3 regions of the Shewanella sp. Arc9-LZ genome follow, and region 1 is predicted to be linked to each of the others. Evidence: predicted binding sites of a transcription regulator. Region 1 holds the regulator's gene; each other region holds the start of a gene.
The links. Region 1 encodes FliA, which starts transcription of late flagellar genes. Its sites were predicted from a motif close to CTAAAGNTNNNNNNNNNNNNGCCGATA; they were not measured.

Region 1 (5,177 bases):
AAATCACGAACAACACGCGGGAAGCGACCAAAAACTTTCTTAATCGGTTGCATGCGGGTTTTCATCACCGCACCTTGTAAATCAGCCGTAACCAAATCCAGGTTTGCTAGCGCTTTGGACATCTCCTCGTCTTCACGATTAATGCCTAAACTAACCAATCGGTTACGCACTAACACTAACTCACCAACCATATTCATGATTTGATCTAAACGAGCAGTATCAACACGAACCGTTGTTTCACCTTGTGGGACAGACGCCGCTTTAGCAGGTGTTTTGTCTTTTACAGGTTCAACCTTTGGAGCAACTACAGGGACTGATGTCGCTACTGGTTTAACAACAGGAGCTGGGCTAACTTTTGCTGCTTGCGGAGGGGCAACGGCTTTAGTAGGTTGAGCTGGAGGAGGCGTTTGCGATTTAGCAACTGGCGCAGTACCTTTTCCGTGTAATTCATCTAAAAGACGCTCAAATTCATCGTCAGTTATTTCATCAGAATCAACAAGGGGTTCAACAATAGGCGTTGCAGCAGGCTTAGTTGGAGCTGCAGGTTTGGTTTTAGCTTCAAATGAACCTGAGCCATGTAACTCATCTAATAATGCTTCAAACTCATCATCAGTGATTTCATCGCTACTACTTGCGGCAGGCTTTGAATCAATATTGTCTTTTTTTACTTCAGAAGGTTTAGCTGCAACAGGACTTTTACCCGGACCATGTAAGGCATCAAGCAACGCCTCAAATTCTGACTCATCAATGTCATCAATACTGCCAGTGTCAGATACTTCCGCTGAGGGAATGCTAATATCTTCGACATATTCAGGATCACTGAATTCAACAATATTTTCAATTGGTTCTGGCTCATCTGCCGACATTTCTGAAGGTAATGGCGCTCCTGAACTTAATAATTTGAGTTTAGCAAGTAATGCAGAATCAGCAGGGTCTTGTGATTCTCCCTGTTGAGTTTGAGCAAACATGGAATTAATCGCGTCGACCGCTTGCAAAATAATATCCATTAATTCTGCATTTACGCCACGTTTACCGGTGCGTAATAAATCGAACGTGTTTTCAGCTTCATGACACACGTCAACCATCGGTTTTAGACTTAAAAAACCAGCCCCACCTTTAACAGTATGGAATCCACGGAAAATAGCATTGAGTAAATCACTGTCATCAGGATTATTTTCAAGAGCAACTAGCTGCTCCTGTAGAAGCTCTAAAATCTCGCCAGCTTCAATTAAAAAGTCCTGGAGTATCTCTTCATCAACATCAAAAGACATTAAATTGACTCCTAATTAGAAACCCAGACTTGATAGCAGATCGTCTACTTCATCTTGACCTGTCACCACATCTTCACGCAGTTCAGCATGCATGATGGGACCTTCTGCTTCTATTTTATTTTCGTTTATAGTTGGCAATGATTCGGTAGTATGATCTCCGAATACCGTTAGCATTGAGACCAGATTACTTTCTACTTCACGAACTAAATCAATCACTCGACGGATCATTTGCCCCGTCAAATCTTGGAAGTCTTGCGCCATCAAAATTTCATTTAATAACTCGCGAAGACGATTAGAATCATTTTCACTATGTAACATAAACTGCTGAACATCATGACAAAGTGACTTAAACTCACCCATTTCTATGTCACGACGCATCAATTTATCCCACATTGGCGTCACTGATTGTATATTGCTAATGATGGTATCGGCCAAAGGTAGACATTCTTCAACTGCATCCATGGTTTTATTTGCAGCTTGTTCTGTCATGTCGATAACATAGTTCAATCTTTCTTTAGCATCTGGTATTTCGGTATTGGCTAATTCAGATAAACGGTTATCAACTTGAAAATCTTTTAGTGCACTATGGAGTTGTCGAGTTAGCTTACCGACTTCTTCAAAAAGCTCACGCTGCAATGGCGTTGCAAGCTCTCTGATCATTTCATCGGCTTTATCTTGTTGACCCAAGGTAAGCAATTCAACAAGTTCTTGGGCCTGTTCGAGAGTGATTAACCCCGATATTGATGCCTGCATGACTTATCCTTGCTTATGCGAGTCGTTCAAAGATTTTGTCTAACTTTTCTTTTAACGTAGCTGCGGTAAAAGGTTTTACGACATAACCATTTACACCGGCTTGCGCTGCAGCAATAATCTGTTCACGCTTAGCTTCTGCAGTTACCATTAGCACAGGTAAATGCTTTAACGAATCATCTGCACGGATTGCTCTAAGTAAATCAATACCTTGCATTCCAGGCATATTCCAGTCTGTTACCACAAAATCAAAATCGCCTTTTTGTAACATAGGTAGGGCTGTTGAGCCATCATCTGCTTCTTGGGTATTATTAAATCCCAAATCTCGCAACAAGTTCTTAATGATACGCCTCATTGTTGAAAAATCGTCAACAATAAGAATCTTCATATTCTTGTCCAAGGTTTCCTCCGGTGAGCTGACACTCGTTTGCTCTAGATAAGTTATTATTCTTGTGTCCAATGCTTGAGTTTCGCTTTTAATCTGAGCATTGCCTGACTTAATATCTGGCTTACTCGCGATTCGCTAACTTCAAGGATGGCACCGATTTCTTTTAAATTTAATGCTTCGTCGTAATACAACGACAACACTAATGCATCTCTTTCTGGCAATGTCTTAATTGCTTCAACCAATGCAGATTGGAATTGAATTTCAGCAAGCGAGTCAAAGGTTTCATCTGGCGTTTCGTTGTCTGTGATTAACACATCTTGCGACACGCCAAGGTCTTCTATGCCTATGATTTTACCAACAGAAACATCATTTAAGATATGATGGTATTCATCGAGAGACATATCAAGTTTTTCAGCAATTTCTGTATCATTGGCATCTCTTCCAAGCAGTTGCCCCAATTCATCAATTGCATGTGCTACTAGACGATTATTACGATGAACTGAGCGCGGAACCCAGTCACCACGTCGAATTTCATCTATCATTGCACCACGAATTCTGATGCCTGCAAAGGTTTCAAACTTAGCCCCTTTACTGTTATCAAATTTAGATGAGGCCTCAAGTAACCCCATCATCCCAGCTTGTAATAAATCATCAAGTTGCACCGATGCTGGTAATCTTGCCAGCATATGATGAGCAATTCTTTTTACCAACGGTGCATACTGTTCAACAATAGACGTTTTGTTATCGAACTGAGTATACGCGGCGGCTTTATTCACTCGTTCTTCCTTCTTGTATCGGCTTACGTTGTACAAGACGTTCAACAAAAAACTCTAAATGACCACCTGGCTGTTGTGGAACTGGCCAAGTCATAATTTTATTGGCTAATCCATGATAAGCAATAGCTGAAGGCGACTTAGGATACGCTTCAACAACTAACTTTTGCTTACGAACAGCTTTACGTAAATTTTCATCGAATGGTATTGTTGCCACTAATTCTAAAGCAACATCTAAAAATCTATCCGTCACTTTACTGAGTTTAGCAAATAATTCCATACCTTCTCGTAAACTACGTACCATATTTGCCACAATTTTGAAGTGGAACACACCATGTTCACGACTTAAAATTTTAATCAGCGCATAAGCATCAGTAATTGATGTTGGTTCGTCGCAAACGACTATCAATACATCCTGTGATGCACGAGAAAAACTCAGCACCATGTCTGATATACCAGCAGCAGTATCCACAATTAAAATATCGAATTGAGTTCGCATTTCACTAAATGCACGGATAAGTCCAGCATGTTGTGCTGGCGACAACTCAACCATCGCTTGAGAACCCGATGTGGCAGGAACAATACCAATACCTTTAGGTCCACGAACAATGATGTCATCTAATTCGGCATCTCCGGACAAAACATGAGATAAATTTTTCTCAGCACGTATCCCAAGCATGACATCGACGTTGGCTAAACCTAAATCGGCATCAAGCACTAATACGCGTTTGCCTTTTTCAGCTAGTGCTACCGCAGTATTAATTGACACACTGGTTTTACCCACTCCGCCTTTACCACCGGATACGGCAATTACTTTAACTTTATCGTTATTTGGTTGATTCATCATACGTAAACCACTTGCTTGATCCCGAGTCATATCTTTACTCAAATGCATAGGCTGTGTCATTAGACCACACTGTGTCTTGTGACGATTGTTGTTCTGTTTCATTTAACGCCGCGAGAGCCTTTTTAGCCAACTCTAACGTATCTGCTACTTTCATGTCCTCAGGAACACGTTGACCGTCAGTAACATAGCTTAATGGTAACTCATTTTGAATCAATACGCTCAATGCACCTGCAATTGATATCGATTCATCTAACTTTGTTAAAATCGCACCCGCTAATGGAATTCGTTTAAAATGTTCTACAGCATCTTGTAACACACGACGTTGACCAGTCGCAGATAAGACTAAGTAGCTCCGAATTGGGATTCTACTATTTGCTGTTAAATTATCCAGTTGCTGATATAAGCGCATATCTCGCTGTCCCATACCTGCGGTATCAATTAATACTAACTTACGATTTCTAAATTGATATAGAATTTGTTCTAATTCGGTTAAATCATGTGCTTGCTTAACCGGACAGCCCATTATTTTGCCATAAGTCGCTAATTGCTCATAGGCACCAATACGATAATGGTCGGTGGTAATTAATGCTACCTGCTCTGGGCCATGATGGGCTGCAAAGCGAGCGGCTATTTTAGCTAAAGAAGTTGTCTTACCTACACCGGTTGGACCAACAAACGCCACAACACCACCACGTTTAACTATATCGTCGCCTTGATTGTCGAGTAAATTGGCTAAACTTTGTGGTAATGCTCTCACTAAATCGGCTGGGGTGTAGTGTTGACTTAGCCCCGCTAGTTTAGCAGCAACGGCTGGAGAAAACTCTGCTGCAATCAATTTACTTTCTAGCATTGCGCCAACAGGATCGGTACGCTTTTTTTGATCTTTCATCAACGATGAAACTTGATGGGTCAATAAGTTACGCAATGAAGCCATTTCTTCGCGCAGAGCATCCATATCAGCAGATTGATTTTTATTGGTTTTTTTAGCTTGCTCTGGTGCCGCTTGCGATTGAAAAGTTGATGCTGGTTTAGCAGACTTTGCCCCTTGTAATTGGCGGGCCCATTCTGGTAAATCCGGTTCATCTTGGCTGACAGACATTTGTTGTGTCATGCGATTATGTTGTTTTTGAAGTAAGGCTTGTAAAGAG
Region 2 (5,177 bases), 750 kb from region 1:
AAGGGTTGATAATACAACTCAAATTCTCGACCACGAATAGCACTATGTAAATCACGCTCTATTTCAGCGTTGGTGGTAAACGTTTCAAGTAGTGCTTCATTAAAAAACTGGTAATGTGCACCATTTTTCTTTTTAGCATGTTGTAAGGTAATATCGGCACAAGATAACGGGGCAAACATCCCAACAACAGACTTAATATCAACCACTGCAAGCGCCGGTTTTGGCTCAACTTTCTCACGCGAGATAACCGATGGCGCAGCTAGGTTCATATATAACCGGCTGATCATTTGTTCGACATCGGTCTCAGAGTGCATGGGTGGCAATAACACAGCAAATTCATCGCTACCTATTCTGGCAACATCAATAGCATTAACAGATACAGCAAAGTGTTTTAAGCGCCGTGCGATTTCGATTAAGAGGCTATCGCCTTGAACATGACCATGGGTATCGTTAAAGCGCTTGAAGCCTAATAAATCAATCAGAATCAGTATCCCAGCAGTGGCACGATCTAATTGAGGAGTAAAATGACTACGATTGTGCAAGCCTGTCAAAGAACAATGCCATGCTAAACGCTCTAATTCCGCTTTGTGTAAATATTCTGCCGAATTATCATAACTAGACACTAACGCATAATGCTTACCCTGCTCCGTTACAAACGGGGTAATATGGTAATTTAACCAATATTCACTGCCATCAATCCGCGCGAGCTTAAGGTTACCTTTAACAATCTCACTATTACGTAATTTACTGATTACATGGTCAAGTAATTGTGGGCTATGTCTAAAAATATCGAGACTCGATGCACTATGGTGCTCAACAGTTTCCCGTGGCAACCCAGTCATTTTCTCATGGGCACTATTAACATACTCGATGATTAGACTATCGGTATTCACCAGCATCACGACATGTTCGGATTGCTCGGTTGCATTGCGCAATAAGTAAATTTGTTCATTGCTATCATAGGTATAACGAGTCGCTAGCGTCAAAGCTAATTGGTCAGCACATTGAATAGCAAACTGAATATCAGATTTTATCCAATTAACCTTTTCACAGCTTTCAACCGATAACACACCTTCAATATGTCCATTAATTCGGATGGCAATATCGATACTGGTGACAATGTTATGATGTTGGTAGTAATCTGAAAATGTTTCAACGAGATTTATGTGCGAGTTATCAGAGGATAAAATATAACGGTGAGATCGTAATTCATTAAAATATTGAGGATCTATTGTGATGTGTCTCAGGTGAGATAAATGACTCAATGTTTCATCAATCTTACTGGCTACTAGAGTATGCTCACAAGTAAAATTGTCTTCATCATCAGCAGTAAAATCATCATTCGCAGATTGACTTACGAGAGTCCACACGGATACAAATGACGCAGCGAAATACTCACGCAGCAGTTGACACACTAACTCTGCAGTTTTTGAGAAATCACCTTGTTGTTTAGCACTGGAATTTACAATTAATTCCAATAAGTGCTGTTGCTCTTTTCGATTCATTTACATCCCGAAAAATGGCTTCATAACCCTAAATTTTTACATTATTAATCAGTACACTTGTTATTATTAGTTCTGAAAATCAGAATTAGAGTGATAATGTTACAATAATACATAGGGAGTGAAGTTCGCGTTAAAGGTATGAATAACGTTACATTATCATGCGCTACTATACCTTTTTGTTATGTAAAGCAGATTACACGCGATACTCAAAAACAGCAATCCTTTACTAATATATTGTTACGCTTTATTTGGATTGTTGACACGCTAAACCCACTCCCACAAAATGTGTTTAACATCAATTATATGACAGTGTATATTTCTAATACAAACGACTGAAATCTACAGTTGATTTTCAAGTTGAAAAATCATTTTCTCTACGCTGAACGCAAAATCAAGCTTCAAAGAAATAGTGCTATCTTCATCAATAATGTCCGCTTTAGTTTCAGGAAAACGATCTTGAGCCACTTGCAGCATAGATTGAGCTTGCAATAAGGCATCGTCTCCTACAAAGCTAAGCAGTAATAACGTATCTTCTGCTTCCACAACAGCGCCAATATCTACATAACTGCCGCATTCAGTACAACTGTCACTGACATTTCCTTGCTGCTGTTTAATTTGCTTAATCATTATGTCACCCCATCTGTTTGAACCACGTCAAATGGCAAATATAACTGAGTTTTGGCAAGCTTTTATTTGCCATGCTCACAATTATCAAAATTAAATGATAGTCTCAGGATTTTAGCCTGAAATCTCAGCAGTTAAGCCAGTTGTAAAGATAACGTATTAGATATTTTACGTTGCGTGCTGAGTTGTTCTAAAAAATGCATATCTTCTAATGGGGTGTGTTGTTGGTAAGCATTAATCGCTTTATGCTTAGTTAAGTAATCACAGTTACTTAATACTTCAACCATCGCATCAGATTGAGCGCCTCTTATCACTAGCGCTTCAGGTGTCAATGCTTGTTGTAGTTGAAACTGCCGTGCGCCTTGCTGCTGAAATAACATCGCGTTATCAATAGTGTCTGGGTGAATAGAAATATCATCTACTAATAACTGGGGTTGAGGTACAGAAAATTGTTGTCGCAGTTTTTGTGTGCTTTCTACATCATTATCTAACTGAAATTGAGCCATATCGCGAGCATCAACTGACAACATAGCCAATAGCAAACCAAATTCACCGCGACGATTGTTTTCAATCGCAACGTTTAATCGGCTCCCTATTTGTAACTCATTGACTAATGTTGACTCAATTTGCATATAAAAACATCACTACCACTGCTCGATGCTATTTTATCGACCAAACAGTCATAAACTTTAGTAAAATATTCAATTATCCACTTTACATATAAAAGGTTTCTGACTACTATGGCGACCGCAATTGAGGAGGGGTTCCCGAGTGGCCAAAGGGATCAGACTGTAAATCTGACGGCTCAGCCTTCGAAGGTTCGAATCCTTCTCCCTCCACCATTTGCGTTGCTTCAAAGTTCAAATCTAAAAGTGTTAAAGATGTAAAGAGTTAGAATGTAAAAAGAGAGTAAGAAAAAAAGAAAATATGTGGAGGGGTTCCCGAGTGGCCAAAGGGATCAGACTGTAAATCTGACGGCTCAGCCTTCGAAGGTTCGAATCCTTCTCCCTCCACCATCTTTCTTTTATTCCTATTTATCTTGCTGTGGAGGGGTTCCCGAGTGGCCAAAGGGATCAGACTGTAAATCTGACGGCTCAGCCTTCGAAGGTTCGAATCCTTCTCCCTCCACCATTTTACATTTTGCGATAGTTAATTGTATTTTAATGCAGATAACAATAAAAACACCATCAGATCAAGTGCTAGAATCATTCCTCCTGTCATTCTTGTCTCGTTAATACTTTCTGTTTTACCTTATCTCAGTGTTACAATTTATTGATATTCCTTACCTAATTATTTTCTGTATTACCTCGTGCTGTCATCTGTTGATTCTCCGCTACTGTCTTTCGTCTGCTATTTTTAATTAAATATGTTTGCTTATGTCGATAAACACTACTCTTAACTTTATATTTTAGTTATTATTTATTCCTTTTTGGAATAACGAGTATCATTGCATGTCATCTACTTGGGTCAATCAGGCCATCGCAAAAATAGAAGCCGATTTTCAACGGTCTGCAGACACCCATCTAATAAAATTAGATCTTCCACAACTTGTTGGAATAGACATTTATTTAAAAGATGAAAGTACTCATCCAACAGGTAGCTTGAAACATCGCTTAGCTCGATCACTGTTTCTATATGCGTTATGTAATGGCTGGATAAAAAAAGACACGCCCATTATTGAATCTTCATCTGGCAGTACCGCTGTTTCTGAAGCCTATTTTGCAAGATTACTTGGATTACCGTTTATCGCTGTCATGCCAAAAACGACTGCTAAAAAGAAGATTCAACAAATTGAATTTTATGGTGCGCGATGTCATTTTGTCGATAATGGTAGCCAAATGTATGCTGAATCAGAAAAATTAGCCGCTGAGTTGCAAGGCCATTATATGGACCAATTCACTTATGCTGAACGCGCCACCGATTGGCGGGGTAATAACAATATTGCTGATTCAATCTTTAACCAAATGGAAAAAGAGCCTCATCCTATTCCAAGTTGGATTGTCATGAGTCCAGGTACCGGTGGCACTAGCGCAACTATTGGTCGCTATATTCGTTATCAACAGCAACAAACGCAACTGTGCGTAGTCGATCCGGAAAACTCGGTATTCTACGATTACTTTCACAGTGGTGATGCGAGCATTATTAGCGATAAGAGCAGTAAAATAGAAGGAATTGGTCGGCCACGTGTTGAACCGTCATTTATTGCTGGTGTTGTTGACTGCATGATTAAGATCCCTGATGCCGCCTCTATCGCAACGATTCAGTGGTTAGAACAACTCATAGGGCGTAAAACGGGTGCATCTACTGGTACTAACTTATATGGGGCGTTGTTGCTGGCAACACAAATGCGTAATGAAGGTCAAACAGGCTCCATTGTGACCTTAATTTGTGATGCGGGTGAGCGCTATCTCGATACCTATTACAACCCGCAATGGATAGAAGACAATATAGGCTGTTTCGAACACTACCGAGAAAAACTCATCGCGTTTAATCAATCTGGTTTACTTGGTTAACCTGTTGAAATTAAAAAGCCGTTGAATATAGATTCAACGGCTTTTTGCTTAAATACTGTGTGTGGTCATCATTAGCTCTAAAAAACACATTTAATCAATATTCAGATATTTATGTGTTTGAATCGATAAACGCCAGTTACGGCTAATACACATCTTCATGGCAAGTTCTGTTGCGCGCGCCTTTTGGCTAATAGGTTGTAAGCAAATGGTTTTATCAGTGACATCAATATTCAGCAATAATTCATCTAACTCTTCAATATGGTGTTCAGTGGCGATCGGATGCTTAATTTCATTAGCACGATTTAATGCTTGTTCGAGTACCTTGTAGCCACCTTTCATATTGATTTTAGGTGATACAGTCACCCAAACATCTGTATGACATTTCACCTCAAAAGTACCACTGCTTTCTATTTGTACCTGATAACCAGATTCAATAAAAATCGTGGTTAATTCTGTTAAATCGTACAAACACGGCTCACCACCAGTTAGCACAATGTGCTTAGCAGTAAAGCCTTTATCTTGGAATGCTTGCACT
Region 3 (5,177 bases), 1.9 Mb from region 1:
CTTCGCTCAATAATGTAGTGGGCGAAGTCTGCAATTAACTGGCTATTGTATGGTAATTTAGTCAGCGCTGATAGTGCATCTTGTATTAGTTGTTCTGCACAGGCTTTGGCACCATCGAGACCCAATAGTTTCGGGAACGTGCTTTTATTCGATTGCTGATCGCTGCCTTGTGGTTTGCCTAGCTCTTCGGTGCTAGCAGTAATATCTAAAATATCATCTTGCACTTGAAAAGCTAGCCCAAGCGTATGGGCATATTTCATCATTAATTTATAATGCTCATCGGGTACGTCAGCAGCGATTAAGGCAAGCTCAACCGCACAACTGATTAACGCTCCGGTTTTTTTATTATGTAATTCGGTTAATCGGTCTAAATTTATACTGTGATCTGTTGCACTCAGATCAATCGCCTGCCCACCGCACATACCTTGATACCCTGAAGCTTTTGCGAGTACTCTGACCATCGCCAGTTGTTGCTTCGGATGTAAGTCATTACAAGGGGCTGTGATAATTTCAAAAGCCAATGTTTGCAACGCATCACCGGCTAAAATCGCGGTGGCTTCGTCAAATGCAATATGAACAGTTGGTTGGCCACGACGAAGTGCATCGTTATCCATTGCCGGTAAGTCATCGTGTATTAATGAATAGGCATGAATACACTCAATAGCAGCCGCGGCTTTATCAAGTGCATTGATATTGACACCGAGCATGTCACCTACACTGTAGACCAAAAATGGTCTTATGCGTTTCCCACCCAATAGCGCACCATGGAGCATCGCTGCTTTTAAATCTGGTGCAGCGTCATCGAGCAGCGTTAAATGTTGGTTAAGAATACCATTAACGCGATTTTGGTATGTTGTTATTGCTTCAGCTAACACGTATCAAGACCTATTATTTAATACACACTATGTTGACGATTATTCACTTTCTACAGTGAACGACGCTAATTCGGCATCATCTTCATTTAATAAGATAGAGACTTTTTGCTGTGCTTGCTCAAGTTTTGCTTGGCTTTGACGTACTAACTTAATGCCACGCTCAAACTGCTTAAGTGCATCATCCAGCGACACTTCACCTTGCTCCAAATGAGCAACAATGGTTTCAAGTTCAGTTAATGATTGTTCAAAACTGAGATTTTCAGGTTTTTTAGCCACGAGTAATATTCCTTTCATTCAGCGTGTGACAAGGTATATCAGCCCAGCGTATCGGTCAAATACAGTCGCTGGTTATTTGCTCAACAGCACGCTTTGTTATTGAATTTTGTTTAGAATGTACAAAAACAAGCTAAACTTGAGCCAAGTTTGTCCGATAACAAGTCATGATTTAAATTTGCTAGCAAAAATAGTATTGAAACTTTTGCTGTAATACATAACGATGGGCGTTGTTATTAACACAAAATGCTGTCGGATTATTCGGGTCATATAACGTGCGCTAACAGCACGATGAAAGTAGCACAAATAAGCAGCATAATGACTGCGATTGAGGAGAGGTTGTGGATTTAGCTACCCTAATAGGTATTATCGGTGCTTTTGCATTTATTATTGGTGCGATGATCACCAGTGGTGGTATCGGATTATTTATCGATGTACCGTCAATTTTGATTGTTGTGGCAGGCTCTTTATTTGTGGTGATGATGAAATTTAACCTAAAGCAATTTTTAGGTTCAATAAAGATTGGTATGAAAGCCTTCATGTTTAAATTAGATAAACCTGAAGACTTGATAGAACAAGCTGTCACCATGGCTGATGCTGCCCGTAAAGGCGGTTTTTTAGCATTAGAAGAAGCGGTTATTACCAACACCTTTATGCAAAAAGCCGTTGATATGTTAGTTGATGGCCATGACGGTGATGTGGTGCGCAACGCATTAGAAAAAGACATCGCATTAACTGAAGAACGCCACAAAACAGGGGTGGGTATTTTTAAAGCCATGGGCGATGTGGCACCTGCAATGGGCATGATTGGTACTTTAGTTGGTTTAGTGGCGATGCTATCTAACATGGACGATCCAAAGTCTATTGGACCTTCAATGGCAGTGGCATTGTTAACGACTCTTTACGGCGCGGTAATTGCCAACATGATCGCCATCCCGATGGCGGATAAATTATCATTACGAATGAACGAAGAATTGCTTAATCGTAATTTAATTATGGATGCAGTATTAGCGATTCAAGATGGACAGAATCCACGGGTTATTGAAGGCTTTTTGAAGAACTATTTGGCTGAAAGTGTGCGAAAAATCGATACAACGGACGGAGAGTAACTCATGGCTAAGGCCAAGTGTGATTGTCCACCCGCTGGCGCCCCTATGTGGCTTGCCACATTCGCAGACTTAATGTCGTTGCTGATGTGTTTCTTCGTGTTGTTGTTAGCGTTCTCTGAAATGGACGTGATGAAGTTTAAACAAATCGCTGGTTCAATGAAGTATGCATTCGGGGTACAAAACAAAGTTGAAGTAAAAGACATTCCTAAGGGGACATCTGTTATTGCGCTTGAATTCCGCCCAGGTCGCCCCGATCCCACCCCAATAGAGATCATTAATCAACAAACCAATGAAATGACTCAACCGACGATAGAATATCAGGCGGGTGAAGAAGACAGCGCGGGTGGGACTCAAAAACAGAATGGTGAGCAACGCGGTGGCAATGCAGCCGCAACAGCGCAACAAGAAGCTGAAGCCGTTAAAAAAGACGCTGCCTCTTCGCAAGAAAACATTAATGATCAAGTTAAAAAAATGGCTGAAAAACTCAATGAAGAAATTGTCGATGGCGCCATTGAAATTGAATCTTTAGGCCAACAAATTATTATCCGTATCCGTGAGAAGGGCTCTTTTGCTTCGGGCTCAGGCTTTTTACAACCTAAGTTCAAACCTATTGTGCGCTCAATTGGTGAATTATTAAAAGATGTCCCTGGGATAATTACGGTGTCGGGTCACACTGATGGTGCTGATATCAATAATGAGCTTTACAGTTCAAACTGGGAACTATCAAGCCAACGAGCTGTGGCTGTGGCTCATGAATTAAGAAGAGTTTCTGGTTTTGATGAATCAAGGATGAAAGTGGTTGGCGAGGCGTCTAATCGACCATTAATCGCCAATGATTCTATTGAAAATCAGGCTCGAAACCGCCGGGTAGAAATCTCTATCGAACAAGGCAAAGCGAAAGAGTCGAATGAAATAATTGTAACTCAATAGTTTGCCATCAAAAGATAAGCGCAATCTCTACAAGTTAAAGAGATTGCGCTTTTTTGTTTTATAAATGTGCCTTACAGCGCTTTTACTAACAAATAACAGATAAAAAAGTGAATATGTTTGGTTAATAGGCATCATTTGGTATAATCGACGAATTATTGCATACGTTATGCTATCGACTGGATTATATACACATCTAGAAAATAGAGCTGTGCTGTTTTTTTAATTTATTATCAAGGTATTACTGTCTTTTTTATTTAGCAAAACCGAGTGTAGTGCTATTTGATGGTGACACCTGTGGACGCCCCATGAAGTTTATTGTAAAGCTGTACCCTGAAATTATGATGAAGAGCAAGTCGGTAAGAATGCGCTTTACCAAAATGCTTGAAACTAATATACGTAATGTGCTTAAAAATGTGGATGAAGGTGCAAAAGTACAACGCTTATACGATCGTATCATCGTGCAAGTACCGAGCGATAAACCGCAGTTATGTGATGTTTTTGCAGAGCGACTAGCGTGTATTCCAGGTATTGCTCACGTGGTGCAAGTGAGTGAGTATACTTTTGATTCAATCGATCATATTTATCAGCAAGCTTTACCAAAGTACCGCGATGAAATTGCCGGTAAAACTTTTTGTGTCCGCGTAAAACGTTCTGGTAATCACGACTTTAATTCAATTGATGTTGAGCGTTATGTCGGTGGCGGATTAAATCAACACACTGAGGCGCTAGGGGTAAAACTTAAAGACCCTGACGTGACCGTTAATCTTGAAATCAATCAAGATAAGCTTTACATGGTTGAGCGTCGTATTCAAGGTTTGGGTGGTTTTCCGATGGCGACCCAAGAAGATGTGTTGTCGCTTATTTCGGGCGGTTTCGATTCTGGTGTGTCGAGTTTTCAGTTTATTAAAAAAGGCGCTCGTACCCATTACTGTTTCTTTAATTTAGGTGGCGCTCAGCACGAAATTGGCGTTAAGCAAGTCGCTTACCATCTATGGAAGAAGTACGGTGAGTCTCACAAAGTACGTTTTGTGTCGGTGCCATTTGAGCCTGTAGTTGAAGAGATTTTAGAGCGTATTGATAACGGTCAGATGGGGGTGGTACTTAAGCGTGTAATGATGCGAGCAGCAACACGTATTGCTGACAAATACGGTATTCAAGCACTAGTGACAGGTGAGAGCTTAGGTCAAGTATCTAGCCAAACACTGACGAATCTAAATGTTATCGATCGCAGCACCGATTTATTGATTTTACGCCCGCTTATCGCAATGGACAAACAAGATATTATTAATCAGAGCCGTATTATTGGCACTGAAGATTTTGCTAAATCTATTCCCGAGTATTGTGGTGTTATTTCACAAAAACCTACGGTTAAAGCGGTATTATCGAAGGTTGAAGCCGAAGAGCTTAAATTCTCTGAAGATTTAATCGACCGTGTGGTTGCATCTGCAGTGGTAATGGATATTCGCGATATTGAAGCTGAAATGAACCAACAAGTGACCGAGACCGAAACGGTTAACGATGTCGCTTCTGGCGAAATAATTATTGATGTTCGTGCACCTGAAGAAGAAGAACGTAGCCCATTATTAATTGATAATGTAATGGTTAAAGCGATTCCATTCTTTAAGTTAGCCACCCAATTTGCCGATTTAGATAAGTCTAAAACGTATTTGTTATATTGCGATCGTGGCGTAATGAGTAAGCTGCAAGCCTTATATCTTGTTGAAAAGGGCTATACTAACGTTAAAGTGTATCGCCCTTAAGCCGTCGAAACGACACCGTCTTTGCGGTGTCGTGACTTTGGTCTATTTTTAGGGATTTATCCACGTTAGTGTTAGTTGTGGCAGTGAGCTTAAACAGTAATACGCTTTGAGTGAGATGAATCACAGACAATAAAAAACCGCATTTAATGCGGTTTTTTATTGTCTCAGTAACGTGCTTAAGATGAGCTAGCTCTAGTTAGCTTGAACCACTTCTGAAGTTTTTTGTTGTT

Region 2: a site for FliA is predicted at 2,796-2,822, ahead of GUY17_RS09860 (VC2046/SO_2500 family protein). Genes of this name have one in related genera too.
Region 3: a site for FliA is predicted at 1,282-1,308, ahead of pomA (flagellar motor protein PomA). Genes of this name have one in related genera too.

Annotation. Positions count from the first base shown of each region.
Region 1 covers NZ_CP048031.1:1,524,138-1,529,314, reverse strand. Annotated here, with positions in the region: gene GUY17_RS06605 (chemotaxis protein CheA) at 1-1,271, opposite strand, end outside; gene GUY17_RS06600 (protein phosphatase CheZ) at 1,287-2,024, opposite strand; gene cheY (chemotaxis response regulator CheY) at 2,038-2,421, opposite strand; gene GUY17_RS06590 (RNA polymerase sigma factor FliA) at 2,466-3,185, opposite strand; gene GUY17_RS06585 (MinD/ParA family protein) at 3,178-4,059, opposite strand; gene flhF (flagellar biosynthesis protein FlhF) at 4,064-5,177, opposite strand, start outside.
Region 2 covers NZ_CP048031.1:2,277,429-2,282,605, reverse strand. Annotated here, with positions in the region: gene GUY17_RS09870 (EAL domain-containing protein) at 1-1,505, opposite strand, end outside; gene GUY17_RS09865 (DUF406 family protein) at 1,845-2,132, opposite strand; gene GUY17_RS09860 (VC2046/SO_2500 family protein) at 2,264-2,761, opposite strand; tRNA gene GUY17_RS09855 (tRNA-Tyr) at 2,887-2,971, shown strand; tRNA gene GUY17_RS09850 (tRNA-Tyr) at 3,061-3,145, shown strand; tRNA gene GUY17_RS09845 (tRNA-Tyr) at 3,176-3,260, shown strand; gene GUY17_RS09840 (PLP-dependent cysteine synthase family protein) at 3,581-4,642, shown strand; gene queE (7-carboxy-7-deazaguanine synthase QueE) at 4,733-5,177, opposite strand, start outside.
Region 3 covers NZ_CP048031.1:3,468,614-3,473,790, reverse strand. Annotated here, with positions in the region: gene ispA ((2E,6E)-farnesyl diphosphate synthase) at 1-875, opposite strand, end outside; gene xseB (exodeoxyribonuclease VII small subunit) at 915-1,151, opposite strand; gene pomA (flagellar motor protein PomA) at 1,490-2,257, shown strand; gene GUY17_RS14860 (flagellar motor protein MotB) at 2,261-3,187, shown strand; gene thiI (tRNA uracil 4-sulfurtransferase ThiI) at 3,493-4,947, shown strand; gene GUY17_RS14850 (hypothetical protein) at 5,140-5,177, opposite strand, start outside.